Regions from separate parts of the Nocardia sp. NPDC101769 genome, predicted to be linked through region 2. Evidence: riboswitches for the same ligand, from Rfam matches in the RefSeq annotation. Region 2 holds a riboswitch; each other region holds the start of a gene.
What was found. A riboswitch is a leader RNA that binds a small molecule or an ion and turns the genes downstream of it on or off. The one in region 2 is predicted to bind magnesium.
Positions count from the first base shown of each region.

Region 1: another riboswitch for magnesium. It lies ahead of ACIRRA_RS34940 (MgtC/SapB family protein); the one in region 2 lies ahead of ACIRRA_RS22125 (hypothetical protein).
Region 3: another riboswitch for magnesium. It lies ahead of ACIRRA_RS36005 (hypothetical protein); the one in region 2 lies ahead of ACIRRA_RS22125 (hypothetical protein).

Region 1 covers NZ_JBIWMX010000030.1:34,030-44,237, forward strand. Annotated here, with positions in the region: gene ACIRRA_RS34895 (ATP-dependent DNA ligase) at 1-739, opposite strand, end outside; gene ACIRRA_RS34900 (cold-shock protein) at 791-1,186, opposite strand; gene ACIRRA_RS34905 (SPFH domain-containing protein) at 1,230-2,333, opposite strand; gene ACIRRA_RS34910 (hypothetical protein) at 2,371-2,592, opposite strand; gene ACIRRA_RS34915 (hypothetical protein) at 2,752-2,925, shown strand; gene ACIRRA_RS34920 (DHA2 family efflux MFS transporter permease subunit) at 3,014-4,591, shown strand; gene ACIRRA_RS34925 (helix-turn-helix transcriptional regulator) at 4,710-5,549, shown strand; gene ACIRRA_RS34930 (SDR family NAD(P)-dependent oxidoreductase) at 5,885-6,649, shown strand; gene ACIRRA_RS34935 (hypothetical protein) at 6,651-6,773, opposite strand; gene ACIRRA_RS34940 (MgtC/SapB family protein) at 6,825-7,538, opposite strand; M-box (ykoK) riboswitch at 7,740-7,915, opposite strand; gene ACIRRA_RS34945 (MFS transporter) at 7,988-9,211, opposite strand; gene ACIRRA_RS34950 (ArsR/SmtB family transcription factor) at 9,299-9,640, shown strand.
Region 2 covers NZ_JBIWMX010000014.1:51,352-61,559, forward strand. Annotated here, with positions in the region: gene ACIRRA_RS22120 (DUF4118 domain-containing protein) at 1-694, opposite strand, end outside; M-box (ykoK) riboswitch at 1,455-1,626, shown strand; gene ACIRRA_RS22125 (hypothetical protein) at 1,910-2,653, shown strand; M-box (ykoK) riboswitch at 2,761-2,932, shown strand; gene ACIRRA_RS22130 (hypothetical protein) at 3,263-3,445, shown strand; gene ACIRRA_RS22135 (NRAMP family divalent metal transporter) at 3,538-5,280, shown strand; gene ACIRRA_RS22140 (hypothetical protein) at 5,377-5,502, shown strand; gene ACIRRA_RS22145 (phosphate signaling complex PhoU family protein) at 5,566-6,234, shown strand; gene ACIRRA_RS22150 (MgtC/SapB family protein) at 6,895-7,623, shown strand; gene ACIRRA_RS22155 (DJ-1/PfpI family protein) at 7,875-8,459, opposite strand; gene ACIRRA_RS22160 (hypothetical protein) at 8,645-9,037, opposite strand; gene ACIRRA_RS22165 (anthrone oxygenase family protein) at 9,092-9,601, opposite strand; gene ACIRRA_RS22170 (TetR/AcrR family transcriptional regulator) at 9,723-10,208, shown strand, end outside.
Region 3 covers NZ_JBIWMX010000032.1:49,647-59,854, forward strand. Annotated here, with positions in the region: gene ACIRRA_RS35990 (hypothetical protein) at 1-69, shown strand, start outside; gene ACIRRA_RS35995 (Nramp family divalent metal transporter) at 91-1,686, opposite strand; gene ACIRRA_RS36000 (magnesium transporter MgtE N-terminal domain-containing protein) at 1,860-3,200, opposite strand; M-box (ykoK) riboswitch at 3,381-3,562, shown strand; gene ACIRRA_RS36005 (hypothetical protein) at 3,842-4,531, shown strand; gene ACIRRA_RS36010 (DUF3558 domain-containing protein) at 4,629-5,141, opposite strand; gene ACIRRA_RS36015 (DUF3558 family protein) at 5,141-5,665, opposite strand; M-box (ykoK) riboswitch at 5,794-5,961, shown strand; gene ACIRRA_RS36020 (DNA polymerase domain-containing protein) at 6,224-7,186, opposite strand; gene ACIRRA_RS36025 (VWA-like domain-containing protein) at 7,259-8,488, opposite strand; gene ACIRRA_RS36030 (AAA family ATPase) at 8,485-9,732, opposite strand; gene ACIRRA_RS36035 (hypothetical protein) at 9,773-10,208, opposite strand, start outside.

The sequences.
Region 1 (10,208 bases), on a different contig from region 2:
GCGCCGCGGTGAAACTCGACGCCACCCCGACATGATGCAGGTTCCCCTCGTCGTCGAACAATCCCAGCAGCAGCGACCCCACCCCCTGCCCGTCCTTGTGCCAGCGGAACCCGGCCACCACGCAGTCGGCGGTCCGCTCATGCTTGATCTTGAGCATCACCCGCTTGTCCTGCAGGTACGGCAGATCCGCCGCCTTGGCCATCACCCCGTCGAACCCCGCGCCCTCGAAACGGGTGAACCAGTCCACCGCCAGCTGCGGGTCCTCGGTCATCGGCGTCAGATGCGTGCCCGGAGTCTGTCCGTCGAGCACGGTCTCCAGCATCCGCCGCCGCTCGGCGAAGGGGCGATCGGTCAGATCCTGTTCACCCAGCGCCAGCAGGTCGAAGCCGACGAAGCTGGCCGGTGTCTCCACCGCCAGCTTGTTCACCCGCGACGCCGCCGGATGCAGCCGGTTCTGCAGCGTGTCGAAATCCAGGCCGTTCTCGGTGACGACCACGATCTCCCCGTCCACCACGCACTTGTCCGGCAGCGCCCGACCCAGTAGTTCCACCAGTTCGGGGAAGTACCGGGTCAGGGGCCGGTCGTTGCGGGAACCCAGTTCGATCTCGTCGCCGTCGCGGAACACGATGCAGCGGAAGCCGTCCCATTTCGGCTCGAACAGCAACCCGGCGTCACGGGGCAGCTCCGAGACCGATTTGGCCAGCATCGGTTTGACCGGTGGCATGACGGGCAGTTGCACACGACCTCCTCGGTTCGCGGGGGACCCGAGACCGATCGTAATGCGAACCGGTCAGTTTTCGATCCACCCGTGCTGATCGGCGAAGGCGGTGAGCCGGTCCCGGATGGTGATGATCTCCGCCGCGGTCAGTTGCGGCGAGGCATCCAGTAGCAACTCGGTGATCAGCCGGCGATGCTCGGCCGCACTCAACTGCCCGGACCCGCGATGATCCTTGCCCTTGGTGTGCCGCGCCGGGGCCGACTGCCCCGGTACCACCGCCAGGTTGATCGCCTTGGGACCCCGATCACCCTCGGTCACATCGAATTCGAACACCCGCCCCTGGCGCAACTCGTCCTCGTCCAGCCCGATGTCGTTGACGTGCACGAACACATCCGGACCACCGTCTTCCGGACGGATGAATCCGAAACCCCGAGAACTGTCGAACGACACCAATTTCCCGATGGACACCTAAACACCCGCTCCTCGTCGCCGCGTCCCTCTGGCGGTCACTCTAGTCCGCGGGCTGATCGTTGTTGGAAGAAAGTGCCTTTTGCAACGAATTGAAGACCGTCAGCCCCTGGCCCACCATGCCGTTCACGATCTCCGAGACCCCATCGGGACCATTGAGCACGGTCAGGTTCGCCTTCGACAAGCCCACCGACGCCTGCTTGACGATCTCGGGCAACTGCTCGATCAGCAGCTGATCCAGCGCGATCCGGTTGTTCGACGCCGCCGCCTCGGCCTGGATGCGCGTGCGATCGGCCTCGGCCTCGGCCAGGATCCGCACCCGATCCGCCTCTGCCCGAGCCGGTTTCACCACCTCGGCCTGCAGCTGCTGCTCACGCAGCTCGGCCTGCTTGCGCGCCTGCTCGGCCTGTGCGGACAGCACCTCCTGCAGGGCGGTGGCCTGCGCGAGCGGACCCGCCTGCGCCGCTTCGGCATTGGCCTTGTCGATATCGCGCTGATACTGCGCCTTGAGGATCGCGGTCTCGCGCTGATACTCGGCCTGCTTGCGCTGGGACTCCTGCTCGGCCTGCGCCGCCAGTTGCGCGGCCGCGGCCTGCGCGATCTGCGCGTCACGCTTGACCGCGGCATTGTGCGGGGCGGCCAGGGCCGCGATGTAGCCGAGGTTGCCGTCGTCGATGTGCTGGATCTGGAACGAGTCCACCCACAACCCGATATTGCTCATCTCCACCTTGGAGGCCACCAGCACCTCGTCGGCGAGCTTCTGGCGCTCGCGGATGATCTCCTCCACCGTCATCGACCCCACGATCGAGCGCAGATGCCCGGAGAAGATGCGCCCGGTCAGCACGCTCATCTCCCGCTCCTGCTCGGACAGGAACCGTTGTGCCGCATTGACGATCGACTGCGTGTCGTTGGCGACCTTGAACGCGATCACCGCCCGCACATCGAGCTGGATGGCCTGCTTGGTGACGCAGCGTTCGCCGATCTCGGCCTCGAACATGGCCAGCGACAGATACCGCACCTTGCGGAACAACGGCACCACCCACGCGCCGTGCCCGATGATCACCCGAAACGGTGCGTTGTCCTTGCCGCCGCGGCCGCCGCTGACCAGCATCGCCTGGTCCGGAGCCGGAACGTGATACCCGAGCATCGCTGTCTCCCTCTACTCGTGGAAAGAAGTTCTCGATCTATCGATCGCCCGGAAGGGGAATCCACGCAACAACATCGACGATGCGCCCCGGATGCACGGCCACGACGAGCACGGTCGCGCCGGCCGGTAACGGCTCCTCGGCGCGGGCAATGTAGAGCTCGGTTCCCCCTCGAATAGCGACCTGCACCTCACCGAGGAGTCCCTTGCCCCGGATCGGCGAGGTCAGCGTACCGGTCAGGCCCACTACAGGGTCGGTCATCGCGAATGAACTCCTCGACTGGATCGCTCGAGAACGCCAGCGTACGCGCGCCGAAGGGGCCGACCGAGGCCCCTGGGAAATCGCCGGACATTAGCTGTCTCTCGGTATGATCGGGTGATCCGACTCCTGGCGACCATCGCGCTGCAGAGAGGATCTCCCGTGAGCACCGATCGCATCCCCGTCGATCCCACCGATTCCGAGGGCAGAAGCGATGTGCGCGAACCGGATCCGGGTGACCCCTCCGAGTTCGAGATGCGGGCCGAGGCCGCCGCCGACGCGGCCGCGGAGAACTTCTATGACAATGACGACGGCCGGCCGCCACCGTCGGAATGAGCCGCGATGACGATGCTGCCCGAATGCCGCGAAACGCCGATACCAATATGTGCTGGTTTCGTAACCGACCGGCTGGCAGGCTGAACCGGTGACCACACCTCCGGATACCGTGGCGGCCGATTCCGCCGACGACAAGCTGGACATCGGCGTCTTCAAAATCGCCGGCGTCGTGGTGCTCGGCGCCATCATGTCGATCCTCGACGTGACCGTCGTGACCGTGGCGATCCCCACCTTCCAGCACGACTTCGACACCACCTACGCCATCGCCGCCTGGTCGATGACCGGCTACACCCTCGCCCTGGCGACCGTCATCCCGCTGACCGGGTGGGCCGCCGACCGGTTCGGCACCAAACGCCTCTACATGATGGCGCTGGTGTTCTTCGTGCTCGGCTCGGTGCTGTGCTCGACGGCCTGGAACATCGAGTCCCTCATCGCCTTCCGCGTCATCCAGGGCCTGGGCGGCGGCATGCTCATGCCGCTGGGCATGACGATCATGACCCACGCCGCGGGCCCGCAGCGCATCGGCCGCGTCATGGCGGTCCTGGGCGTGCCGATGCTGCTGGGCCCGATCGCCGGCCCGATCCTGGGCGGCTGGCTGATCGAATCCTTCAGCTGGCACTGGATCTTCCTGATCAACCTGCCCATCGGCATCATCGCGCTGATCCTGGCGTTCGTGGTCTTCCCGCGCGACAACCCCGAACCCTCGCAGACCTTCGACTTCCTCGGCATGCTGCTGGCCTCACCCGGTCTGGCCGCCTTCCTCTACGGCGTGTCCTCGATTCCCGGTGAGGGCACCGTCAAATCGGCCAAGGTGCTCATCCCCGCGATCATCGGCCTGGCGCTGCTGATCGGGTTCGTCTTCCACGCCCTGCGCACCGAGCACCCGCTGATCGAGCTGCGGCTGTTCACGAACAGGTCGCTGCGCTTCGCGGTGATGACCATGACCCTGTTCGCCATGGCGTTCTTCGGTTCCGGTCTGCTGCTGCCGTCGTATCTGCAGCAGGTGCGCGGAGAATCGACGCTGGCCGCCGGTCTGCTCATCGCCCCGCAGGGCCTGGGCGCCATGCTCACCATGCCGATCGCGGGCCGGCTGGTCGACAAGATCGGGCCCGGCAAGATCGTGCTCACCGGAATCACCGTCATGTCGGTGTCCATGGCGTTCCTGACCCAGGTCAAGGCCGACACCCCCTTTGCGCTGCTGTGCGGGGTGCTGTTCGTGATGGGCCTGGGCATGGGCTGCACCATGATGCCGACCATGACCGCCGCCATCCAGACGCTGACCCACAGTGAGGTCGCGCGCGGGTCGACGCTGATGAACATCGTCAACCAGACCGCCGGATCCATCGGCACCGCAACCATTTCCGTGGTGCTGACCAGCCTGCTCAACCGGGGCGACACCCTGGGCGGCAAGGGCGTGCAGCTGCCCCCGGGCGCCCCCGACCCGTCGCTGGCCAACGCGGCCATCGGGTCGCGCTACAACGGCCAGCTCGCGCATCTGCCGCACACCCTGCTCGACGAGGGCTTCGACCTCGCCGCGCGCGCCTTCGCCCACACCTTCGTGGTGGCGCTGTGCCTCCTGGCCGCCACCTTGATCCCGGCATTCTTCCTGCCCCGCGCCAAACCGGCCGTACCCGCCGGGGCCGACGCGCCCGCCGTCGTCCACTGACCCGAAAACCCGTGTGGCCCATCCGGAAACGCTTCCGGGTGGGCCACACGGCATTTCCGGGTCTCAGGGCGGCCGGGAACCGGTGGTGGTGAGGTGCTCACCATTGTTAGCGTGAGGTATGGACACAGCGGGCCGACGACGCGAGCATCTGCGAGAGTTCCTGCGCGACAGACGCTCCCGCCTCACCCCCGACCGGGTCGGACTGCCCACCGCGGGCCGCCGCCGCACCCCCGGGCTGCGCCGCGAAGAAGTCGCCGTCCTCGCCGGCGTCGGCGTCTCCTGGTACACCTGGCTCGAACAGGGCCGCGACATCACCGTCTCCACCGACGTCCTCGACGCCATCGCCGCCGCCCTGCGGCTCACCGCCCCCGAACGCGCCCACCTCTACGTCCTGGCCGGCCTCAACCCACCCTGCCCCGCCACCGACAGCGGCACCGACATCACCGTCGAGACCTGCAACCTCCTCGACGCCTGGAACCCCCGCCCCGCCGTCCTGCGCGACCGCTACTGGAACGTGCTGGCCTACAACGACACTGCCCGCGCCGTCTTCGGCTACGACGGTCCCGGCCACAACTGCCTGGTCACCTACTTCACCAACCCGCGCTACCTGGCCGTGCCACAGACGTGGTCCGAGGCCGCCCCCGCTGTCGTGGCCGCCTACCGTGCCGACTCCGCACTCTGCCCCGGCGACCCCGGCTTCGACTCCGTCATCACCGAACTCGCCTCCCGCAGCCCGGAATTCGCCCGCCTCTGGTCCCGCCACGATGTCGGCCCGGCCCGGCAGGCGGTCAACGCCCTGCAACACCCCGAGGCCGGTGAACTCCACTTCGACGCCACCACCCTCACCCTCGCCGACCGATCCGACCGCCACCTGGTCCTCTACAACCCCCGCGCCGGCACCGACACTGCCGCCCGCCTCGACCAGCTCCACCGTCTCCGCCTCGCCCCACCCGCCTGAGCCGGCAGTGACGACTCCCTGATCCTGATCGCGTGGCTCCCGGCGGGTGAGCGTCGCTTTGTATCGGAATCGCCGAATGGTCTCGAATGTTGTTCCGGCCGTGTGGATCCCGCAGAGCACACGTTCTGTATCGCGTTCGTGGGCCACGGCCGAGCCATGTTGGCCCTGCTCACATTTCCGGTGATGCATGCAGCGCTAACTCGACTCTGGCGGCCATCGTCGAAGGCAACGGCGCCCTGGACCCGGTTCGGCCACATCGCTCGGCAAGGTGGTGGTGGCACACCCACGATAGATGCGCACTGTTTACCCACAGTGCGGCCCGGCAGGCTGAAGTCATGACACACAACGGGTTTCGGTTCCAGGACAAGGTCGCGCTCATCACCGGCGGTAGCAGTGGGATGGGGCTGGCCGCTGCGCGGCGGCTCCTCGGGGAGGGGGCGTGGGTGATCGTCACCGGGCGTGACAAGGACCGGCTCGATACCGCGGTGGCCGAGCTGGGGGAGCGGGCGGTCGGGGTGGCCGGGGACGCTACCGTGGCCGAGGATCTCGAGGCGCTGGCGCGGGTGGTGTCCGAGCGGTTCGGGCGGCTGGATGTGGTGTTCGTGAATGCGGGAATCGGTGCGTTCCAGCCGGTTTCGGCGGTCACCGCCGGCGAATTCGATCGGGTGGTGGGGATCAATTTCAAGGCCGCGTTCTTCACCGTGCGGCAGGTGCTGCCGATGCTGGTCGACGGGGGTGCGATCGTCCTCAACGCCTCCTTCGCCTCGTATCGGGGCGCGCCCGGCGCCGCACTGTATTCGGCGACGAAGGCGGCGGTGCAGAGTCTGACGCGGACGCTGGCGGCGGAGTTGGCGCCACGCGGGATTCGGGTGAACTCGGTGAGCCCGGGCTACATCGACACCCCCGCCTTCCGGGCCGAGGCCTCCGCCGCAGCGCAGGCCGCCGCGGGGGCGCGGGTGGCGCTCGGGCGGGTCGGCGACAGCGACGAGGTGGCCGCCGCCGTCGCGTTCCTGGCCTCCGGGGAGGCGTCCTACATCACCGGTCAGGACCTGCTCGTCGATGGCGGCCTGACCACGGTGGTCCCGTCGGCGATGGTGTGAATCAGCAGGCGCGCAGGTCGGCGGTCTCGAAATTCAGCTCGCCGGCCACCACCGGCAGGTCGGCGCGACCGTCGTTGCCGTACACCAGCTCCGGCGGACCCGCGATCGCGCCCCACCGACGCATCCGGCAGCGGCACCGCGAGCGGGGTCGGCGTATCCGACCGCAGCGCGAGGTTCACTCCTCGGCCGCTGCCAGCTGCGGCACCGTGCGCCACCCGACGCTGGTCACCGACGGCTCCAGGCTCAACCGGCTCACCGCGGCCTCCATCTGCCGGTCGTCGCGGCGGTCACCGGTCAGCTCCGCCCGCACCTGCACCCGGCCCGGGGAGGTGTCGTGGCTCGAGATCGACACCAGCCGGAAGTCGGTGCGCGTCAGCGACTGCACCAGCAGTGCCCGCACATGCGCCTCGTGCGCGTCGTCGGTGTCGGCGTGGAAGCCGTACAACGCCTCCTGCACCTCGACCTCGTCGATACCGGGGCGATCCACCGTGCGCGCCACCGTGCGCAGCGCGGTATTGACCACCACCACCGCCACCGTGCCCGCCACCGCGGTCGAATACATGCCCGCACCCGCGAGCGCACCCACCGCCGCCGCACACCACAGCGTCGCCGCGGTGTTCAGGCCGCGGATATTGAACCCGTCGCGCAGGATCACACCCGCGCCCAGGAACCCGATACCCGAAACGATCTGCGCCGCAACACGAGTCGGATCCGCCGACGCACCGTTGAAGCCGTGCGCGGACAGCAGCACGAACAAGGTCGCCCCGGCGGCGACCAGCGAATTCGTGCGCAGTCCCGCCATCCGGGCCCGGAACTGACGCTCGAACCCGATCACCGCGCCCAACCCGACACCCGTGCCGAGTCGCAGCAGCATTTCCCACGTGGTCATCTCGATCTCCCAGCGCATGACGGCGCACTCCGGACTCGGACGCTACCGGGGTACAGGTAGCGGCCAGAGGATTGCAGGAGTGTCGCCGAGTGAACGATTGGCTAACGGAACGCGCTCCGGTCCATCGGGCACGACCACCACCTCCTCGACGCCACACGCACGCATGCCGGGGGAGTGGGACCGGCGTGAACTCGCCGGTACGGGTACCACCCCTCGTAAGACCTTCAGCACTCCACGGCGTAAACCCGCCACGGATGGCGGGAGCCGGTCGGGGCATCCCCTTAGCTCGGGGAAACCTGTCCTGATCCGGGGCGTCTCTCGACGTTCGGGATCGCCGGCCTGTATCCGTGAAGGAGCCTCAGCTAACGACGGCACCTTGCGCCCAGAAGTAAACACCGGCCCGCCACGATCGGCAACCCGACGTGAGCGCCGTCGCATTCGTGCAGCCGCTAGCGTCGCGCCTCGACCGCGACCCGCGCCACCAGCCGCACCACACACAGCACCGCCACCGACACGGCGAAGATCTGCACCGCAGCCAGCAGACCGGTCGCGCCCGCCAGCAGGCCGACACCGATGACCGGGCCGCCGCTGCCGCAGTAGGCCATCACGAAATAGGTCGACAGCACATCGGCGTGACGATCGGCAGGCGCGGCCGCATTGATCGCGGTCAATCCCGACAGGAACACCAGGCCGTGACCGGCCCCGGCCAGCACGGTCGCGAATAACAGCAACGGCAGCGAGGAGACCGCGCCCGCGCCCGCCAGCAGCACCAGACCCACCGCCAGCAGCGGGAAGCCGGTGAAGTCCAGGGCCCGTTCGGGTTTTCCGTAGCCGACCAGCTGCGCCACCGCCCACGCCGTGGGCAGCAGCGCGGCCGCCGCACCACCGATCACCAGATTCGTACTGCCCGACAGGGTCGCGGCATAGGTCGGGATCAGGGTGAGGAAGACGCCGACCACCGCGAAACCCAGGAACGCGCCCGTGCCCGCGGCCGCGAAGACCGCACCCATCCCGGCCGGGATACTCGGCCGTCGCGGCCGCCACCGGCTGACCACCGCGGTCTCGGGCAGCGCCGCCATCGCCACCACGGCCGGAACCAGCAGCGCCAGTTCCACCATGAACGGTGTCACGTACGGAGCCGGAAGATATTGCGCCAGAACAGCTCCCAGCACCGGACCCAGACCCATACCGCCCGCCGAGGCCACCGCCGACACCAGCGCGGCCCGGCGGCGGCTACCGTGCGGCTCCAGCTCGGTCAGTGCGGCGGTGAGCGCACCCGAGGCCGCCCCGACCGCCAGCCCCTGCAGGATTCGGGCCGCGAACAACCACGCCACATCGGTGGCCAGTGCGAAACCCAGCGTGCCCAGCGCCGCCAGCACCAGCGCGGGCAGCAGAATCCGGCGTCGCCCCAGCACATCCGAGGCCGGACCGGCGATCAGCAGCGCGGGAATCAGCACCCCCATGTAGACCGCGAACACCAGCGTCATCACCAGTGGCGAGAACCCGAACCGATGCGCATAACCGTGATACAGCGGCGTGGCCACATTCGTGCCCGTCAACAGGATCAACAGCGTGTAGGCGGTGCCCCGGAACCGCGCAGCGCTCCCGGGCGGTGAATCCTGCGGGGCGGCAGCGCGATCGGAAGCGGCTGCGGTGGATTGCTCGATGGTCATGGCGTCCTCCCGGCACAGACATGTTCGGTATTTCCGAACATAACAGGATGTTCGGAATTTGTGAACATGCGGACTAGTCTGGACACCATGGCGAGCCGAACCGCGACCGAACTGGTCCACCCCGACCGCGACGAACTGCGGTTCACCACCGTGCTGGCCGCCCTCGCCGACCCCGTCCGGCTCACCATCGTCACCCGCCTGGCCGCCGCCGAGAACGGCGAACTGGCCTGCACCACCTTCGATCTGCCGATCAGCAAATCCACCCAGAGCGGGCACTTCAAGACCCTGCGCGAAGCCGGCGTCATCCGTCAGCGCGACGAGGGCACCCGCCGCCTCAACCGGCTGCGCACCGAGGATCTCGAAGCCCGCTTCCCCGGCCTGCTCGACCTGGTCATCACCCACGGTCGCGGTGCGACCCTGAGCGCCTAACCCGAATGTCGCGACGACTCCGGGCCGGTCGACGCCGGTTTCGTGCCCGCTCGGACTCGGGGCGGTCAGCACCCGCCGGATCTCGTCGACGTAGGACTTCCAGGCCTCCTGGTCGGCCGGTAGCGTGCCACGCATCGTCCGCCACAGCTGGACCCGTGCCCAGATACGCCGAATATGCCAGTGCCGCGCGATGTTTCGGCCACGGGGTCGTCGAAACCGAGCGGGGTGAACAGTTCGGCCGGATACTCGATACGGCGCAGGGTGACCCGGGTCGGCACGGGCTCCACCAGCGGATCCGCCGCGCCGGCCAGCAGCACCGCGAGCTTCCGCTGCGGATGCGACAGGGCCGCGCCCAGCAGCGTCGCAGGCCGACCGCCGGATCGGGTTCGGCCGACACCAGCGCGATCACGGCATCGGTCTCCTCGTGTCCCAGCGCTGCAGGGCTCGAGACAGCCGCGGTAATGCCCACACGATCGGTGCCATTCCGCCCAGCTCGAGCAGTAGCAAATTTGTAGAAACCTGCGACTTTTCGTGCCGTCAACACTCTCGATTCGTGCCAAATGCGCGG
Region 2 (10,208 bases):
TCTCCCAGGGCTGGGTGATGCCGTGCCGGAGGCGGTAGTCGTCGAGGCCTTCCTCGACCCGGTCGGCCACCCACAGCAGCGCCAGTTCCCGTAGCGCGGCCAGATTACCGATGCGGAAGTAGTTGCCGAGGGCCGCGTCGATCCGTGAGGGCGGATAGATGTTGCCGTGAATCATCCTGCGCTGCAGGGCTTCCGGGGTCATGTCCACGAGTTCGATCTGTTCGGCGGCACGCACGACGGCGTCGGGCACGGTTTCGCGCTGGGTGATTCCGGTGACCTGCGCGACCACATCGTTGAGGCTCTCCAAGTGCTGGATGTTGAGCGTGGAGACTACGGTGATCCCGGCGGCGAGCATTTCCTCGATGTCCTGCCAGCGTTTGGCATTGCGGCTGCCGGGTGCGTTGGTGTGGGCGAGTTCGTCGACGAGGGCGACGGCCGGACGCCGGGCCAGTACCGCGTCGATGTCCATTTCTTCGACGGTCATTCCACGGTGCGTGCAGATCCGCCGCGGAATGACCGGCAGATCCTGGATCTGGTCGGCGGTACGGGCGCGGCCGTGCGTTTCCACGAAGCCGATCACCACGTCGGTCCCACGTCCTCGGCGCCGACGGCCCTCCTCGAGCATCGAGTAGGTCTTCCCAACCCCCGGTGCGGCTCCCAGGTAAATGCGGAGGTTACCGCGCGCGGTAGCCATAGCTCCATGGTGCCCGTCGACGGCGGTGGCCGCGTCGAATAGATCGCGGGCCTGGTCGTAGGCCGGTCGAGTCAGCCCGGTGTCCGGGCAGACGTTGCGCTCGGGAAGGTGCTTGCCAGGCCCGAGGCGTAGGGAGTCGCGCCTGTAGGACCGATTACGACCCGTACTGTTCGAGGTGGTGGGTCAGTAGTCCGGTCAGAGTTTCCGTCGACGGTGTTCCAGGATCCGCCGAGCAGGACCGTGTTGTGAGGGTCGAGGGCTGCCAGGGCGATCCAGCGCCTCGATAGCGGTGTTCGAGCGCGGTCAGCACACCGTCCTTGGAAGTGTTGGTCGGTGCCGTAGGCGGCGATGCGGCTGGTGTCGCGCGATCCGGTCATGATGACCTCCCGGGCCGCTGCGGAGACCGCCGCGGTGATCTAGCGGTAGATGGTCACGACATCCTTTGGGGTGGTGCGGGTTTCGCCCCATTGGTCCGGGCCGTTCGATGGTCGGGACGTCGATGAGCCGATGCCCGAGGATGTCCGCCTTCAGCAGCACCCGCCCTCGCGGCGTTCGAACGCGTGCAGGTCTAATCTTGTTGACCGACAATATGATTCGATCCGCACCGAACCGGCGGCCACGGCCACACCACGCACCGCAGCCGGTGCTATCACTCGAATTCTGGCCGAACCACGGGTATCGGACAGACGAAGCAACGCTTTTCATCGCAAATGTCCGAATTGACGAATGACTCGTTCGGTGTCAAGCTTTGCGCCGTAATACAGCACCTCGCTAGGCGAGGCTCCTGTACGAACACAGGCCACTGATCCGACGACGTCGAGAGACGCCCAGGCTCAGGACAGGTTTCCCCGGATTAAGGGGTAACCCCAGGTGGCTTCCCGCGTAGTGGGATACGTCGTGCAGTGCCGAAGCTCTGACGAGAGGGGTGCTCGCCCTCCGGTCTTCCGCCGGGGCGACTCCTCGTGTGCACCCGTGCTCAGCGCCCTCGTGCGCTCCGGCCGCAAGGAGGTGAGGACGACCCATGGCCCCCGGCGATAGTCCGTATCCGAGTCATCCGTTCCACTCACCCGTTTGCGGGTGGAAACGCGCCACACGACTCTGACGTTTCACCACATCTGACGCGACGCGTATTCCCTTGCGCGGACGTGTAATTCGTGCTGGCCTTTTCACCCCCATTCGAATTCACCGTCCCCAGAATTTCGAAGGTTTATCTCGATGAGGAAGATCACCGCTTACACCGTTGCCGCCGCCGTCACCCTCGGTGTGGTCGGCTGCAACGCCCAGGACGCCAGTGCCGATGCCCCCGCCGCAACCTCGGCGGCTCCCGGCATCCACTGGGACACCAAGATCGACGGCGCTTCGGTGGTGCTGAAGACCGACGCGGGCTCGCTGACCACCCAGGACGGCCAGTTCCAGGTGCGTGACAACAACGGTGGCCTGGTCACCCAGTTCCCGCTCAGCTGGCTGGACAACGCGGGCGCGCACCCGATCGCTGCCCAGATCGACGGCAACACCGCCACTTTCACCCCGAACATGGACCCGGCCGCCGTCGTCCCGGCCCCGGCCCTCCCCGCCCCCGCGCTGAGGGACGTCGCCAACCAGGCCGACCAGGACGCCGCCTTCTCCGCCGCCGTCAACCAGTTCGGCATCGTCACCTCGATGGGCACCATGCTCGGCACCCTCATCGGTGGCGTCGCGGGTTGTGCGATCGGCGCCGCGGGCGGCGCGATCGCCGGTGTCGTGGTGATGTCGGTGCCGACCGGCATCGCGGGCTGTGTCGCCGGCGCGGCCATCGGCATCCCACTGGGCGCGGCTGCCGGTCTGGTGCTGACCGGTGTGCCCGCCGCGATCGCGGTCGGCGTCGGCCTGGCCCAGCGCCTGACCGCGCCGGACTCCACCCCGGCCGCCAGCGCGGCCACACCGGCTCCCGCCGACCCGGCCGCTGCCCCGGCCGCGTAGGCGGGCCCGGTTGTGCCGCTGAAAGCCACACCGGCACAACCGGATCCCATAGAAACGCGATCGGTAGCACTTGACTTGCGACTGGCGAAAGGGTCAAACTCGTTGAGTCAGCACCTCGCTAGGCGAGGCTCCTGTACGAACACAGGCCACTGATCCGACGACGTCGAGAGACGCCCAGGCTCAGGACAGGTTTCCCCGGATTAAGGGGTAACCCCAGGTGGCTTCCCGCGTAGTGGGATACGTCGTGCAGTGCCGAAGCTCTGACGAGAGGGGTGCTCGCCCACAGGATTTCCCTGGGGCTTTCCCCTTGTTCTGGCGCGACGAATAGTGACGTCCGCGTACGTCCCGGCTGCAAGGAGGTGAGGGACGAGCAATGAAGTCCGGCGATAGTCCGTACCCGAGTCCGGTTCGAAAATCTGTTTCGTTCCCAGCTTGCTGCGGCCCCGTGAACGCCTGACACCGCAGAAATCCGAGCATCGACCAGGTTCGGCGTGAACGCGCCTGAATGAGGGGGTCGATGCGGATTCCGCATGCCCTGCGCGCCTCGCAGGGCCCGTCAGCGTGCCGGGAGATATTGCAGCAGCGAGCTTTTCGCCAAGGAGCAATGTCATGGCCGTGATCGCTTTCCCGACCCACGACACCATCTCGCCGACCGCCACGGTGAGCGAATTCTTCCGCCGGTTCCGCACCAAGGTCCGGCTGACCGATCAGGAGCGTGCCCACATGCAAGCGGCCCGGCCCCGGGCCGCCCTCTACACCGCCTCTCTCGGCGGCCACCCCTACCACTGGTAGCGGGTCGCGAGCGGCGGCGGAACCCCTCGGCCGCCGCTCGCATTCCTAAACTTGCAGTACTGCAACATGATTCAGAGAGGGAGAAAACGGTCATGGCCTTCTTCTCCGACGGCGCGAACCGCCGTAACACCACCACCGTCGCCGACGTATCCACCCCGGGTGCGGTCATGGACAGCGCCCACGTCGGCGACATCCAGGGCGCGCTGGGCACCATCGGCCAGCACGACACCCTCGAAGGCCGCACCCGCTGGCAGCGTTTCCGCATGCTGCTCGCGGTCATCGGCCCCGGACTGATCGTCATGGTCGGCGACAACGATGCCGGCGGCGTCGCCACCTACGCCCAGGCCGGACAGAACTACGGCATGGCGCTGGTCTGGACCCTGGCACTGCTGATTCCCGTGCTGTATGTGAATCAGGAGATGGTGGTCCGCCTCGGCGCGGTCGCCGGAGTCGGCCACGCCCGGCTGATCTTCTCCCGGTTCGGAAAGTTCTGGGGCGCTTTCAGTGTCGGTGACCTGTTCATCGTCAACGCGCTCACCATCGTCACCGAATTCATCGGTGTCTCGCTGGCGCTCAACTACTTCGGGCTGCCCAAGGGCATCTCGGTGCCGTTGGCGGCGGTGCTGCTGTTCGGGGTGGTCGCGGGTGGCTCGTTCCGGCGTTGGGAGCGTTTCCTGTTCGCGCTCATCGCCGTGAACATCGTGCTGTTCCCGCTCGCGTTCATGGTGCACCCGAGCATCACCACGACCGCCAAGGGCATCATCCCGTCCTTCCCCGGCGGGCTGGATTCGACGCTGCTGCTGCTCATCGTCGCCATCGTCGGCACCACCGTCGCGCCCTGGCAGCTGTTCTTCCAGCAGTCCAACATCGTCGACAAGCGCATCACCCCGCGGTGGATCCGCTACGAGCGCATCGACCTGTGGGTCGGCATCGCGATCGTCATGATCGGCGCCGTGGCCATCATGGCCGCCGCGGCGTTCGGCCTGGGCAGCGACGCCGTCGGCAACTTCACCGACGCGGGCGCCGTCGCCCAGGGGCTGCACGACAACATGGGCAAGACCGTGGGCGCGCTGTTCGCGATCCTGCTGCTGGACGCCTCGCTGATCGGCGCGAACGCGGTCGGGCTGGCCACCACCTACGCCCTCGGCGACACCCTCGGCAGAAGGCACTCGCTGCACTGGAAGATCAGTGAAGCGCCGGTGTTCTACGCCGGGTACGCCGTGCTGCTCGCCATCGCCGCGGCGGTGTCCTTCAGCCCGGACCACGTGCTGGGTCTGCTGACCCAGGGTGTGCAGGCCCTCGCCGGCGTGCTGCTGCCCTCGGCCACCGTGTTCCTGGTCCTGCTGTGCAACGACAAGGCGGTCCTCGGCCCGTGGGTGAACACCCTGCGTCAGAACATCGTCGCCGGAATCATCGTCTGGTCGCTGGTGCTGCTGTCGCTGGCGCTCACCGCGGCCACCTTCTTCCCCGACCTGTCCACCAAGACCCTCGAAATCGGCTTCGGCGTCGGCGCTCTCATCGGCGTTCTCGGCGGTGCCGTCATCCTGGCGGCGCACGGCCGCTCCGGTCGCAAGGCCACCGAGCGCACCGCGGCCGAACTCGGCGGTCTGGACCCGGACCAGATCGAGGAACTCGACTCGACCCCGCTGTCGCGGGCCGAGCGCAAGGCCATCCGTGACGCCGACCGCGACTCCTGGCGCACTCCCGCGCTGGACACTCTGGAGCGGCCCGCGTTCTCCCCGGCGCGGATGGCGGGCATGATCGCCCTACGCGGCTATCTGCTCATCGCGGTTGCGCTGGTCGGTGTGAAGATCTACCAGCAGATCACCGGCTAGCCGGAAGGGACCGGGTGCGGCGGCGAGGATCTCGATCCTTGCCGCCGCTGTCGGCACCACGCGCACCCCGCCACGACCACGAGAGGCGCAGCGCCGATGACGCTGGCCGCAACCACCCTGCCGACCTACAGTCCGCACGCGATCCACATCGGGACCGCCATCGTGCTCCTGATCCTGGTGATCGTGCTCGTCATCGGCGTACTCCTCGGCCGATGCCGCTGATCTCTCCCCGCGACCTCATCCCCCGGCCGGCTCGTCTGGCATCCACCGAACATGGAGCGCGGCATGCGAACTCGGTTCCGTCGAGATCTCGGCGAGCTGTCCGAACAACTGCGCACGATATGTCTGCTCGACCGCACCGCCTTGGCAACCGCGACGCGCGCCTTACTCGACGCCGATCTCGCGGCGGCCGAACGAGCAATCGACATGTGTGGGCGGATCACGGCCCTGTGCCAGAACAGCGAGCGCGCCGCGACGCGACTGCTCGCCCTGCAGGCCCCCGTCGCGAGCGACCTCCGCCAGGTTGTGACCGCCCTGCACCTCGTCACCGACCTCGCCAGAATGGGCGCACAGGCCAAACGCATCGCACTGATCGCGCGTCGCAGACATCCCGCGCAAGGGGTTCCGGCGTCCGTGCGTCCCGCGATCGTCCATATCGCCGAAGGCGCGGTCGCCATGGCAGCCGGTGCCTCCGCCCTGCTCGACTCCCATGACCCCGTGGAAGCCACACGGCTGGCGAACCGGGACGCGGTGGTGGGCGAATTGCGCGACGCGGTGCTGGGGTCCGTGCTACGACCCGATTGGAGCTACGGGATCGGCGTGGCGGTCGACCTCGCACTGCTGGCCGGGTACTACGAGCGGTTCGCCGACCACGCCGTGCGGGTCGGCCACTGGACCGTCTTCGTCGCCACCGGCCGGCCACCGCGGCAAGTAGCTGCCGAGCAGGCACCGTAGTCTGCGCAAACCCTCGAATTACAGTGGGCCATAAAGAAATTCCAGGCGAGAGACTGGACGGGTGCGTAGCGGCATCGACGCGGCCCAGCACGCACAATCTCGATTCAGCTGGCCCGGATCGGCGCGTGCATCACCCGAGTCCGGCATATGCACAACTGGCGCCAGCGCCACGACGAATCGGTAGCGGAGCACGCGGTTCTGATCTGTTCGACGACGCTGGTCGCCCATGGACCGATCGCCTCCGCGGTGCTCGCCGACCGAGTCGGCACTGACCGCTCTGCATGAGCAGGCAGGTCGCGACGCTGTCGACCGGGGCCTGGTGCGGCGCGGCAGCGATCCCCGGGACGGCCGCATCTGTCTGCTCACCGCCACCGATCAGGGCCGCGCGCTGGTCGCGGAAGTCACTCGGCGGCAGGGCGATTCGCTGGGCCAGGCGATGCGTGGCTGGACCGCCAACGAGCGGCAGATATTCGCCGGCCTGTTCGAACGATTCCTCCCACCTCGGCCACCCGCACCAAGACACCGTCCACCCCGCCAGCCTCGCCCAGCGAGGTGCCGCTCGCCAAGAGTTCACCGGATTACAATCTCCGGCAGATGACGGACGCCCTTCGGGCCAGATAACCTCCGGCACCGCTGGGTGAAGCGGATGCGGAGGTGGCAATGACGACCCTGGAGATGCTGCTGCGGTTGGGGGCGGGTGTCGGCCTGGGCACGGTGATCGGCGTGGAACGGCAGTATCGCGCCCGGATGGCGGGACTGCGCACCAATGCCCTCGTGGCCGCCGGAGCGACACTGTTCGTGCTGTTGTCCGCGTACGGATTCAACGGTGCCACAGCCGATCCCACGCGGGTGGCGGCGCAGATCGTCTCGGGGATCGGCTTTCTCGGCGCGGGTGTGATCCTGCGGGAGGGATTGAGCGTGCGCGGACTGAACACGGCCGCGACGCTGTGGTGCGCGGCCGCGGTGGGGGCACTGTCCGGGGCAGGGATGTTCTCGGTCGCCGCCGCGGGCACGGCGGTCGTCGTGGTGGTCAATACCGTGTTGCGGGCCGTGGGCAGGGTCGTGGACCGCCGTCCCGAAGCAGGGTCCGAGCAGCCCACCCGCTATGACTTCGCCGCGGTCACCGACGACGCGAGCGAAGCACACGTGCGTGCCCTGCTCGTGCAAGCATTGAGCCGCACCGACTTTCGGCTCACCTCGGTCGCCAGCACCAACACCGCCACCGCGGGTCGCGTAGAGGTGCGCGCGGAACTCGCGGCCGACGAGCGCGACGATCGGCAGATGGAGGCCGCGGTGAGCAGGCTCAGCCTGGAGCCGTCGGTGACCAGCGTCGGCTGGCACGTCCTCGAATCCGCCGACACTTTCCGCGGGGCCGACGACGACTCCTGATGTCCGCCACGGCCTCGGCTCCGCCGAGTTCGGACAGACCCGAGGTGTCACGGCGGGGAATCCGTTGACGGTGCAAGCATGTTGGTGCGCTATATGGGACCGGCGGTCGGCTCTCGCAGCGGTAGATGGCGGTGTTGTCGCACCCTCAGGTGGCGCCGACGATCGGTGGATCGAGGTTCAGATTCTGAACCCGAATTGAACCCCACCGGAATTGGCGGAAGTTCGGATACGGCCCGGTGTATCGGTTCGGGTCATCGGGTCCAGATCGGCCCGCGTGTCTCGTATTCCAGGATCTCCTCGACACGGGTCGCGGTGTCGGCGCTCAGCTCGCGGCGCACCAGCCAGAGTGCCAGGTCGAGACCCGAGGTGATGCCACCGGCTGTCACCAGTTCGCCGTCGTCGACGACGCGGGCCTTCGTGAGAACGCCACCCTGTTGTTGCAGCGTGTCGAGGGCACCGTGATGGGTCGTGCAGGGTCGGCCCCGGATCAGTCCGGCCGCGCCCAAAAGTAGTGCGCCGGTACACAATGAGCTGATCGTCAGCCCGTTGCGCGGCGCGGCCGCCAGGGCCGCGGGCAGGACACCTCGATCGATCTCGGCCCAGACGCCTGGCCTGTCGCGGTGTGTGTAGCCGCCGCCCGGGACGACGAGCACATCGGCGTCCTGGGGTGCCCATGGCTGCGTGACCTGGACGACGGTGCCGTAGGCCGCGCGAACCGTTCCGGGTTGGCCCGCTGTCACGTATCGCACGTCCACGCCACGCTCGGCGAGCATGGCGGCGAGTGAGAACACCTCGAAAGGCCCAATGAAGTCCTGTTCCTCGACACCGTCGAACATGACGATGTGGACGCGTAGGGGCCCGATCGGGGGTTGCTCGTCCGCCGTCGCTTGCGGCGATCCGATGCCGGGCGAGGCGGCGGCGAGGGGGCGGCACCTCCGACTGTCATGAGCGCCCGCAACGCGTCTCGTCGTTCCATTTGTCCTGTCCTCCAGTCCTGTTGGCCGCAGCGTGGCGAGGGTTGTCAGCGCGTGCGGTCTGCGGTGTGAGTGGCCGTGGTGGCCTGCGCGGGGGTGGCGGCCGCCAGTAGTGCGGCGAGTGCGAGTGGAGCCACCGTCTGGTATCCGATCCACACCACACCAGCCGTGCTGTCACCTCTCCATACGAGCAGCACGCCAACGACCGTGGCCGCCACCCAGCCGCTGTCGTAGGCGACCATCATCCGCAGGTAGGTGCGCAGCGGGCGACGGCGCAAGTAGGTGATCTCGATTCCTCCGGCGATCAGCAGCGCCGCGCCTGAGGCCGCCATCAGCCAGGTCTCCACGCCGAGCCTGTGACCGAGCGTCCCCCCGCCGATGGTGTACGCGGCGGCGAGTGCCACTTTGACGCCGCCGTCGGAGACGATCCCCCAGTGCATTGCAGTCATCGTGGGCCGGTGACGAAGCATGGGCTCCTCCTGAATGTCGGTCGACTAAACGGCAACAACGGTTTTCGGCGCCGAGGAGGGCTGCCGCGCCGGTGCGCCGATCATGCGGACCGTCGCCGCGATGACGAGCATGAAGGCGAGGACGACGGAGGCGGTGCGGATATCGTGGTAGGTGTCCCAGCGGTGCAGCATGGTCAGGTAGTCGGCGGGCGGATTGTTTGGGTTCCACGAGCGAATCTTGTTGTTGATGGGGACGTTTCCGAACTTGGTGACCACGATGCATGCCAATGTCGCCACGGCTGCGCCGACGGACAGTACACGCCCGATCATGTCGCGGGTGACGACGGCCAGCAGCAAAGCCAGTGCGACGCCGAGGATTTGGGCCGTCGGCATGACGGGACTGTTGTGCGGGATGAACTGTGCGCGGTAGGCGTTGTGCACGGCGTCGGGTGAGGACCAGTAGGCGGGCCGCACGACCAGTGATCCGTAGGAGAACGCCCCGGCCAGAAATCCCGAGCAGGCGAGGGCGGTGGCGGCAAGGTAGCGAACAATCATGGTGTGTCCTTGATGTTCCATGGCAGCGTCGGTCGATCGGCCGGATACACTGCCTTAGCAGAATCTATTCAATAGAGGAAGCTCTATCGAATGTAGTCGATCATGCCTCCGGGAGACTCCTGTGTCAACGCCACGTCGCTACTCGTCGACGAACCGCCGACGGCAAGCCGAGGAGAATCGGCAGCGCATCCTGTCCGCGGCGCGCGATCTCATGACCGAGAGGGGGTTCGACGGCGCAACCATCGCCGAAATCGCTCGCGCCGCAGGTGTTTCGGCGCAGACCGTGTATGCGGTGTTCGGATCCAAGAAGGGCATTCTCGCCGAGCTGATGGACCACGCCCGCTTCAGTGACGGCTACCTCGACACCGTCCGTACCGCCAAGGAGACCACAGATCCCGTGCAGCGGCTGCACCTGGTCGCCGCGATCGCGCGCCGCGTGCTGGATGCGGAACGCTCCGAGATGTACCTGCTGCACGGTGCCGCGGCGGTGTCGCCGGAATTGGCCGCGATCGGCCTGGAGAAGGAGCAGATGCGTTTCGAGCAGCAGGCTGCCGTGATCGACGTGCTCGTCGACTCTGGCCGGCTCAAGGCCGAGCTCGACGTGCCG
Region 3 (10,208 bases), on a different contig from region 2:
AGCTGGGATTTCAACAGCGTGGACCCGAACATGTTCTGGAACATCGTCGCCACGTTCCTCGAGCACTGAGCTGGGCCGCGCCCGCCGCCGTCAGCCCCGGCCCAGCTGAATCGCCTTGACCAGCAGCAGGATCGCGCCGACCACCAGATAGGCACGCAGGGCGATCATGCCCAGCCGCGTGCCGGCCGACCAGACAACCGGTTCCAGCAGCGTCAGCGGCGGCATCCGCCAGGTGTCCTTCGCGGACGCGTCGAACCGGGGCGGCGGCGCAGGCGCGGGCGCCCGGCGCTGCGTGAATCTCAGCACCGCCGCCGCGATCACGGCCAGGACAACCAGCCCGACCGCAAGGTATCCGGCGGTCGAGACGACATTCAGGTCCGGGAACAGCGTGGTGCCCATGAGGATTCCGGACAACACCAGCAGCACACCGACGATGACCGCCGCCACGATGTTCAGCCAGGTACGGTTCACCCACGGCCCGAGCACCTGCGGGTCGTTGCACAGCAGCAGCAGGAACACGCTGGCGCTGGGCAGCAGCAGCCCGGCCAGGGCCTGCACGGCGGTGGTGATCAGACCCAGCGGCGCACCCGGAATCAGCACGATGCCCGCGGCGAGCACCACCATCGCGATATAGGACAGATAGAACTGCCTGGCGTCCTTGAACCCGCGGTGCAGCGAGTGCTTGATGCCGAACACATCGCCGAAGGCGTAGCTGGTGGCCAGGGTGACCGCCGCCGCGCCGATGATCGACGCATCCAGCAGCACGATCGCGAAGACCGATCCCAGCATGTGGTGGACATTGCCGAGCAGGTGCGCGATGTCGCCCGCGTCGATGAACTTCCCGACCGCGTCGTTGGCGCGCGCGGCGTAGTCGGCTGCCATCATGAGCGCGGCCGCGCCGATCACCACGACGAACGCACCCAGGGTGGTGTCGGCCCGCTCATAGCCGATGAACCGCGGGGTGATGCGCTTGTCGACGATATTGGACTGCTGGAAGAACAGCTGCCACGGCGCGACGGTGGTGCCGACGATCGCGATGATCAGCAGCACCGCGTCCGAGCTCGCCCCGCCCGAGATGCCGGGCACCACGAAGTCCTTCGCGGCGCGTCCCCAGTCGGGATGCGACAGCAACAGCATCGGTATCTGCAGCAGGGTGATCAGGATGAAGACGAACATCGCCCGTTCCCACCGCTGGAAGCTGCCGGTGGCCATGATCGCCACCAGCGCCGCGGCCGCCACCGGCACCACGATGTACTTCGAGATGCCGAAATACTCCGCGGCCAGGCTGACACCGATGAACTCGGTCACGATGGTGAGGAAGTTCAGAACGAAGAGATCGCCCACCGAGAACCAGCCCCAGCCGCGACCGAAGCGCTCGTTGATGAGCCGCGCATGCCCGACGCCGGTGACCGCGCCCAGGCGAACCACCATCTCCTGGTTGACGATCAGTACCGGGATCAACAGCAGCAGCACCCACAGCAGGCTGTAGCCGTAGTTCTGCCCGGCCTGCGCATAGGTGGCGACACCACCGGCGTCGTTGTCACCGACCATGACGATCAGCCCGGGGCCGATAATGGCCAGCAGTGTCAGCATCCGGGTCTTGAACGTGCGCGAATGCTCGATGTCACCGACCTTGATCTTGCCGAGCGCGCCCTCGATATCACCCAGGTGCGCCGAATCCAGCACGGCCGACTGACGATTCGTCACCACTGCGGCGGAATCCTTGACGGCGGTGGACTTCTCGGCGGTCGCGGACTTCTCGGCGGTCGCGGACTTCTCGACGGCAGTGGGCTGTCCGCTCCCCCCCGGCGGCTGTGGTCCGGATCCGTTAGGGGTGGAACGGTTTTCCTCGGTATTGGTCATAGCTGTGCCGCGCCGTCCGGGTTGTCGCTGGATCCGGTGGTGACCGGCCGAGGCGGTCGAGGCGCGGGTTCCCGGCGCCGCCAGTCCTCGGGAATGACATCCTCGAGCACATCGTCGACGGTGACCACGCCGAGCACCCGGTCGGCGTCGTCCACCACCGGCACGGCGTACAGGTTGTAATCGGCCATCAGCAAGGCGATGTCGGTGATATCGGTCTCGGGTGCGACCCGCACCGGATCGGCGTCCATGATGTCGGCGACCGGCGTGGCCGGGTCGGTTTGCAGCAGCGCGATCACCGAGACCACGCCCACCAGGTGGCCGGAGTCGAGTACGTGCACCTTCAGCAGGGCCTCCGGCTGCAAGGCGTGCGCGGCCGATACCACCGAAAGCGCCTGTGCCGCCATGGTATCCAGCGGACACGAGACGAAGTCGACGTTCATCAGTCCGCCGGCGCTGTCGGGATTGAACCCCATCAGCGTAACGACCTTGACGCGCTGCCCGGGCGGCATCAGGTCGAGCACACGCCGGCGGCGTGACTGCTTGAGCTCGATGATGGAGTCGGCCGCGTCGTCGGCGCGCATGCGCCCGAGCAGGGCCGCGACTTCCGAATCGGACATGTCGTTGAGCAGGCGGCTGGACTTGTCGGAGTCGAGCTCCTCGAAGACGTCCGCCTCCAGTTCGGGATCGTCGTGCACTTGATCCAGGATCTCGTCCTGCTCGTGCTTGTCGGCGTCCTCCAGCAGGTCGGCGATCTCAGCGGGCTTGAGCCCGCGCAACCGGCTGCTGACCCGCAGCGTCAGCGACTGCTCATGGCCGATCAGCGGTTCGAACGCCTTCCAATCCCGGGAGGCGTGCCCGCCGCTGGACTTGATCAGCCCGAACAGGCGAGCCGGACGGCGGGTGTCCAGTCGCGCCAGCACCCAGCCCGAACCGGAGTCGTCGGGCGCGCCGACCCGATCGAGCTCGACATCGTAGGCGTGCACCAGCTCCACCGCCTCCACATCGATGAGCCGGTGACCGAGGATGTCGGCGCGCAGCAGCACCTCACCCGCCCGCCGCTCGAAGGACCGCAGGTCGACTTTGTTGACCGAGAGAACGATCCGATCGGCTTCGAACAGCCGAATACGTTCGGCGGAGACGAACACATCGCGCCCGCCCATCCCGACAACCACACCGATCACCGGCGGATAGGTGTCGCCACCCGGCAGGCGCACGACGAGGTCGTCCACCCGGCCGATGGTCTCCCCCGACGCGGCGATCACGGGCGCCTTCAGCAACTGCGACAGATGCACCGTCGCAACCGACTCCGGTTTCGACGATACTGTGGGTTCGGTCATATGCGCTCCTGACTCGGCGTCCCGGATTTCCGGCGGCCACGGGCAAACATTGCACGGTGGTCGACACTTCTCGTCGAATAATGGCCCAACGGCAGGCGTCCGGCAGACGAACGACGCACCCATTGGGTGATATGTCCGAATTGACGAATTAATCCTCTACTGCCAGACTTGTGGCGTCAATCAGCACCTCGCTAGGCGAGGCTCCTGTACGAACACAGGCCACTGATCCGACGACGTCGAGAGACGCCCAGGGTTAGGACAGGTTTCCCCGGATTAAGGGGTCACCCGAAGTGGCTTCCCAAGGTCATTGTTCATTGGGGATACGTCGTACAGTGCCGAAGCTCCGACGAGAGGGGTGCTCGCCCTCGGTCTTCTGCCGTGGCGACTCCTCGTGTGCACCCGTGCTCAGCGCCTCCGTGCGCTCCGGCCGCAAGGAGGTGAGGACGACCAATGGCCCCCGGCGATAGTCCATATCCGAGTCATCCGTTCCACTCACCCGTTTGCGGGTGGAAACACGCCACACGACTCTGACCTCTCACCACACCGCACACGACGCATATCCCTTTGCGCGGCCGTGTAATTCGTGCTGGCCTTTTCACCCTCATTCGAAATCACCCACCCCGAATTTCGAAGGTTCACCGATGAGGAAAATCACCGCGTACAGCCTGGCCGCCGCCGTCACCGCCGGCATGCTCGCCTGCAATGCACAGGATGCCGATGCCGCTGCGCCGGGCATCCACTGGACCGCTCGGGTGGTCGACAAGTCCGTCGTGGTCACGACCGACCTGGGCTCGCTGACCACGCAGGACGGTCAGTTCCAGGTGTGGGACAGCAATGGCGGCCTGGTCACCCAGTTCCCGCTCGAGTTCATCACCGATGACGGTCTGGCCCACCCGATCGCCGCCCGGATCGACGGCAACAACGCCACCCTCACCCCGAACATGGACCCGGCCGCCGCCGTCCCCGCCCCGGCCCTGCCCGCGCCGGTGCGGAAGAACATCGCGAGCCAGGCCGACCAGGATGCCGCGTTCTCCGCGGCGGTCAACCAGTTCGGTCTGGCCACCTCGATGGGCACCCTGATCGGCACCCTCATCGGCGGCGCGGCCGGTTGCGCCATCGGCGCCGCAGGCGGCGCCATCGCCGGCGTCGCGGTCATGTCGGTGCCGACCGGCATCGCGGGCTGTCTCGCCGGCGCCGCCATCGGCATTCCGCTGGGCGCGGCGGCCGGTCTGGTGCTGACCGGTGTGCCCGCCGCCATCGCGGTCGGCATCGGCCTGGCCCAGCGCCTGTCCGCGCCCGACTCCACCCCGGCCCCGGCGCCTGCCGCCTAGCGGGCAGGTCGGATTGCGTCGGCGAAACCCGTTGCGGCGGTGAGTGTCTCAATCCTCGCCGCCGCTGCCTTCTGGTCCGGCAGCGGGTTCGGGACGGTCACACACCGTCTACCGAGAGGGTGGCCTGCATGAGAGCCATGGCCCCCGCGCACGGGTCCGGTTGCGCCGCGTGGTCGCGGTTCTGGACCCACCAGGTGACGGTGCCGGTGTCGGAGGCGGTCACCGCGCAGGTGCTCGGATCCTTCGGGTCACGCCAGTACATGCCGCCGAAGTGCTTGATCACCAAACGCTCGACCTGATAACCGAATTGGTCAGCGATCTGGACCTCACGGCTCAGGGTGTCGTTCTCCAGCCAGGCGTAGGTGATGTCGACCGCACCGCCGTTCGGACCGGTGGCGGTCCAGTTGCAGACGGTGGGGGCGCTCTGCTGTTCGACACCCGAGACGTGCAGGTTGCTCGCGATCTTCTGATCCTCCAGCGGGCCGCAGCCGACCAGCAGGTTCGGGTCGTCGGCAGCCCGCACAGGTGTTTCCTTCGGGCCGTGGGAGCACCCCGTGAGTGCGGCGATCAGCAAGGCCGCCAAGGCGATTCGCGATCTAACCGTGCGCATTACCCCTGCCCCGCCTTCGTCAGAGTGGACGCCGCCAGCTGTTCCAGTCCCTTGCAGGGCTCCTTGGCGGTCTCCGTGATCGCGGCCCGCTCCGACCAATCGATGAAATCGCTGTCCCCGAACGGAAGTGCCACCTCGCACGACTGCGGCCCCTTCCATTCGATGCCGGATTGCCCGGCCACCTGAACGTCGGACGGGCGCGCGTCGGTGATCTGAGTCCGGCGGTCCGCGAGCGGACTGCCCCGGAACCAGTGGAATACCACCGCGTAGCCACCGCCCGAGGGCCGCTGCCACGCACATCCCAGCGGATTCACCGTCACTCGCTGCAGCCCATTGAGCCCGGTCGCCTGGCCGACATCGGCATCGGCCACCCCGCCGCACAGTCCGATGGTGTTCGGCGACGGCATCACCGCCGCCTTGGATGCGGTCGTCGCCGGGACCGCCTGCTGATTCGACGAGCCGCCGCAGCCCGTGATCGCCGCCCCGATCAGGGCGATCCCCGCCGCCGCGCTCACCGCTCTCATCACGCCGACCAGCGTAGGCGAACCGCCCGAATCGTGCGATCGGCGACTCGGCGGACGATTTGTGGCATGGCGCCCAGCGCATGGAAATGCGGGCTTTTGACAATTCCGGGAGCCTTGTCCACGTTCGATACCGCACCTGAACAGGCGAGGCTCCTGTACGAATACAGGCCACTGATACGACGTCGAGAGACGCCCAAGCTCAGGACAGATTTCTCCGGATCAAGGGGTAATCCAAGGTGGCTTTCCGATTCGGAACGCATCGCTCGGTGTCGAAGCTCTGACGGGAGGGTGTGCGTCCTTCCCCGGATCCCGGGGTCGACCTCCCCCGCGTGCACCGATAAATCCGCGTGTGAGCACTGTGAGGAGGTCCGGCCGAATGACAACCGATAACGCCCCCGGACCTCCCGTCCGACGCTCGTAATTCTTTCCGGTATTCGGCGACGCCCTGGCGCTCGCCTATTTTCGCGTGCCTCTTCTCGAATAGATGGGGACGCTACGGCGAACTGTACGAATATGACGCCGACGAGCACCTGCTGATCCGGGACGCTGCGGCCCGAGTCAGTTGTCCCGGCGGGCGCGGGCGCGGCGCTTGCCCTCGTGCATGGCCTGCACCCGGGCCACCGGGATGGTGTGCCCCTCGGCGATGAGATCGGCTGGGAGAGACTGGGGTTCGGGCATGGCCTCGGCCCAGGGATCGCGGTCGCCGAGAATCTTGGCCGCCGTGCGAATCGTGAAGTCGTGCGGGTCGATATTCGGCAGGTCCGCCCAGCCGACCGGGAACGAGACGGTCGCGCCCGGGCGGATGCGGGGGCTGTAGACCGACACCACCGTCGCACCGCCGGCGCGGGTCGAATCGAGAAAGACCTTGCCGCCCCGGTCTTCTCGAATGAACGCGGTGGTGGCGAGCCGAGGATCGAGACGTTCGGCCCGCGCGGCGATCGCCCGGGTCGCCGCCGCGGCATCCTCGAGATCGACGCCCGGCACGACCGGGACGAAGATGTGAACGCCCTTGGAGCCACTGGTTTTCACCGCGCCCGCCAGCCCGTCCGCCGACAACGCTTCCCGAATGAGCTGCGCGGCCCCGACGACCTGCGCGAAGGGCTGATCCGGCGCCGGGTCGATATCCAGCACGAGATGCGTTGGGCTGCCGGAATAGTCGGCCAGACCCTCCGCGTACAGCAACGTCACGTGGTATTCCACCGCGCGCTGATTCCCGAACCACAGCAACGTCCGCACGTCATCGCAGACCGCGTAGGACACCTCCCGTTTCGAGCTGCCCGCCCACAGCGTCACCCGCTGCACCCACTCCGGCGTGTACTTGGGCAGATTCTTCTGCATGAACGGCTCCTGCCCCGGCCGCACCCGCACCACCGACAGCGGCCGCTCCCGCAGTGACAGCACCATCCGCTCCCCGATCGCCTCCAGATAGTCGATCAAATCGCCCTTGGTGGCCTCGGCCCCGTCGAACAAGGGACTGTCGAGACTGGAGAACTTCAACCCGGCCCGCACGTCATCGCCCATCGGCCCACCATGCGCCACACCTGTACCGCCGTCAACCATCCCGGCCGTGACGCCCGGGGCCGGTCCGGGCCGTCACCCGATGTCGACGACCCTTGCCCAGGCGGGCGGACGGTCCGGTACGTACTCCGGATCGTCTTCCTGCCAGGCGGAGTCCCGGCGGAACAAGCCCACCACCGTACGGCACGCGGGCCGGGCGGGCGGCCAGGGCGTCTGACCGTCCGTCAGCACCACGATCACATCCGGACGGGGTTGCGCGCGTAGCGCTTTGGCGAAGCCGCTGCGCAGATCCGTTCCGCCGCCGCCGATCAGCGGGATACCCTCGGCACGGCACAGGGGATCCGAGATCCGGGCCGCGGCGTCGCACGACAGCACGGTGACCGAATCGCGGCGGCCGCCCACGGTCCGGGCGATGGCTGCCGTTTCGAGCAGCGCGCTGCCCAGCTCGGCGTCGCTGACCGACCCCGAGGTATCGATGATCACGGTGACGCGGGGTGGGGTGCGCCGCAGGCTCGGCAGGACAACGCCGGGCACTCCGGCCGAGCGCCGCGCGGGGCGCCCGTAGGTGTAGTCCTCGCCGACGCCGGGGGCGGAGGCCGCCGAGCGGATCGCCGCTCCCAGCAGATCCCGCCACGGCTGTGGCGGGTGCACCGCCTCCTCCGCCCACCGGCGCCACCCCTCGGGGGTCTGCCCCGGACGGCCGATAATGCCCTGCGCCACGCGAAATCGGACGGCGTCGCGTTCCTGTTCGCTCAGCCCGTCCGCGCCGTCCGGCCCCAGTTCCCACTCCCGGTCGAGGCCGTCGGCGCCGCTGCCGCAGTCCAGCCAGGCCAGGTCCGAGGTGCTCGGCCCGAGGCGGAACTGACGCAGGTAGTCCTCCATGAGCTCACCGGAGCCCAACCCCAGCGTCGACGGCAGCACGGCCCCCTCGGGCTGGACCAGACCGTCGCCGAACGCATCGTCGTTGATCTCGGCATCCGCGGCGATATTCATCCGTAGTCGCTCCGCCGGGTCGGTCAGGTCGTGTTCCCGGGCGAATCGGTCACTGCGCCTGTGATGTTCACGCAGCAGATGCGACACCTCGTGCACCAGGACGGAGGCCAGGTCCTCCACCGGCGTGTAGTTCACGAACGCCGGTGACACGTAGCACCGCCAGTACCGGTCCACACCCATCGTCGGCACCCGTGGCGACTCGACCAGGTGCAGCGCGAACAGCGCGGTCGCCAGGTATGGCCGGGCCCGGGCGGCCAGCAGCCGGGCGGCGAAGAGCTTGTCGAGGTCGAGCCGCGCGGTGTCCGGTGTCATCGGCCCGCCTGCGCGGCAACCCGGGCCGCGGCGCGGTCCGCGCCCTGCGACACCGACACCATGCCGGCCAGTCGTTCGATCGAGGCGGGCACGTCCCAGTCGTCCCGACGCAGGGTGGCGAGGGTGGTCGCGGGGACGACCACCAGGTCGGGCGCCCCGGATTCCACGGCCTTCACCAGCAGCGCCCACGCCGCATCCCAGCGGGATCGCTCCGGTCGCCGGCGGACAGCCGCCACCACACCGTCGAGCACGGCCTGACGGAGATCGCCACGCTCGGGCAGCTCGGCGGCGGCCGGATCGGCGAGCAGCATCTCCGGGTCGGGCAGGTCCATCCGGTCGATGCTGGTCAGCAGTTCGAAACCGGGACCGTCGCCGACGGCGCCCCGGACCAGCAGGGACAGCACATCCCGTCCGGAGCCGGCCGCGGTGGCGAAGGCGATCAGCCGTACTGTCATCTCCCAGCTGCGCGGCGACGGCCAGGCGCCACCCCTCCGGGTTTCGGTGCTGGGCAGTTGATGGACGAGTTTGGGACGCGCCGCGAGCAGCGCGCACACTGCGCGGCGGGCGAAAGCCACTGCGTCCGTGACCTTTTCCGGAGCGAGCGTGGGCAAGGTCGCGCGCGGCCAGGTGCCGCCGAGACCCCGGACGACCACATCGTGATCGTGTGTCCACTGCAGATGGACGAAGCGGTTGGCCAGCGGCGGACTCAGCTCCCAGCCGTCGGCCGCCGAGGAGCGCGGGTTGGCGGCGGCAACGATGCGGACGCCGTCCGGCAGGCGCAGCGCACCGATCCGCCGTTCCAGGACCAGGCGGAGCAGGGCGGCCTGCACGGCCGGCGGCGCGGTCGACAGTTCGTCCAGGAACAGCAGCCCGCGACCGGCCCGCACGAGCCGGACGGCCCAGTCCGGCGGCGCCATCGGCACGCCGTGCGTCGCCGGGTCGTCTCCGATGATGGGCAGGCCCGAAAAGTCCGACGGCTCATGCACACTCGCGATCACCGTGGTCAGTGGCAGATCCAGGGATGCCGCGAGCTGGGTCAGGGCCGCGGTCTTGCCGATCCCGGGCTCGCCCCACAGCAGCACCGGCAGGTCGGCGGCCACCGCCAGCGTCAGCGCGTCCAATTGAATGTTCGGGCGCGGCTCGGTGGTCACCGCGCCCAGCAGGTTCAGCAGTTCGCCTGCGACGTCGAGTTGGGAAGGGTGGGCGCGCTCCGCGGTCGGAGCGCACGTGTTTTCTACGGGCACGTGTGAATCACCTTTGGATGTAAAGGAATCGAGGAATTGATCAGCGTGAGGTCGCGTGGCGCGGATGCGCGCGACCGCCGTTGCGGCGACGCCGAGGGGTGTGATCGCGACCGACCGGCAGGGTGAGCCCGGCCCGGAACAGTCCGTAGCCGATCCGCCGTCTCGCGGACGCTTCCAGTTCGTCCCGCAGCGCTCCCGCACGCAGCAGCGCGTCGGGGCCGAGCAGACCTTCGACGACGGCCAGCGCACCGGCGGTGTCGCCGTGGTCCAACCGTTCACGAACGCCGACAAGACAATCCGGATGTCGATGCGCCCGGTCGATCGCCTGCAGGCAGGGCAGCGGAGTGCCGGTCAAGGCGACCAGCAGCTCCTCCCTGCGGATCTCCGCCGGATCGTGATCCAGTGCGGCCAGCACCCCGTTCACCGGTCCGATGCGGTGCAGCTCGCCCCGGCAGTCCACCAGGTGCGGCCGGCCC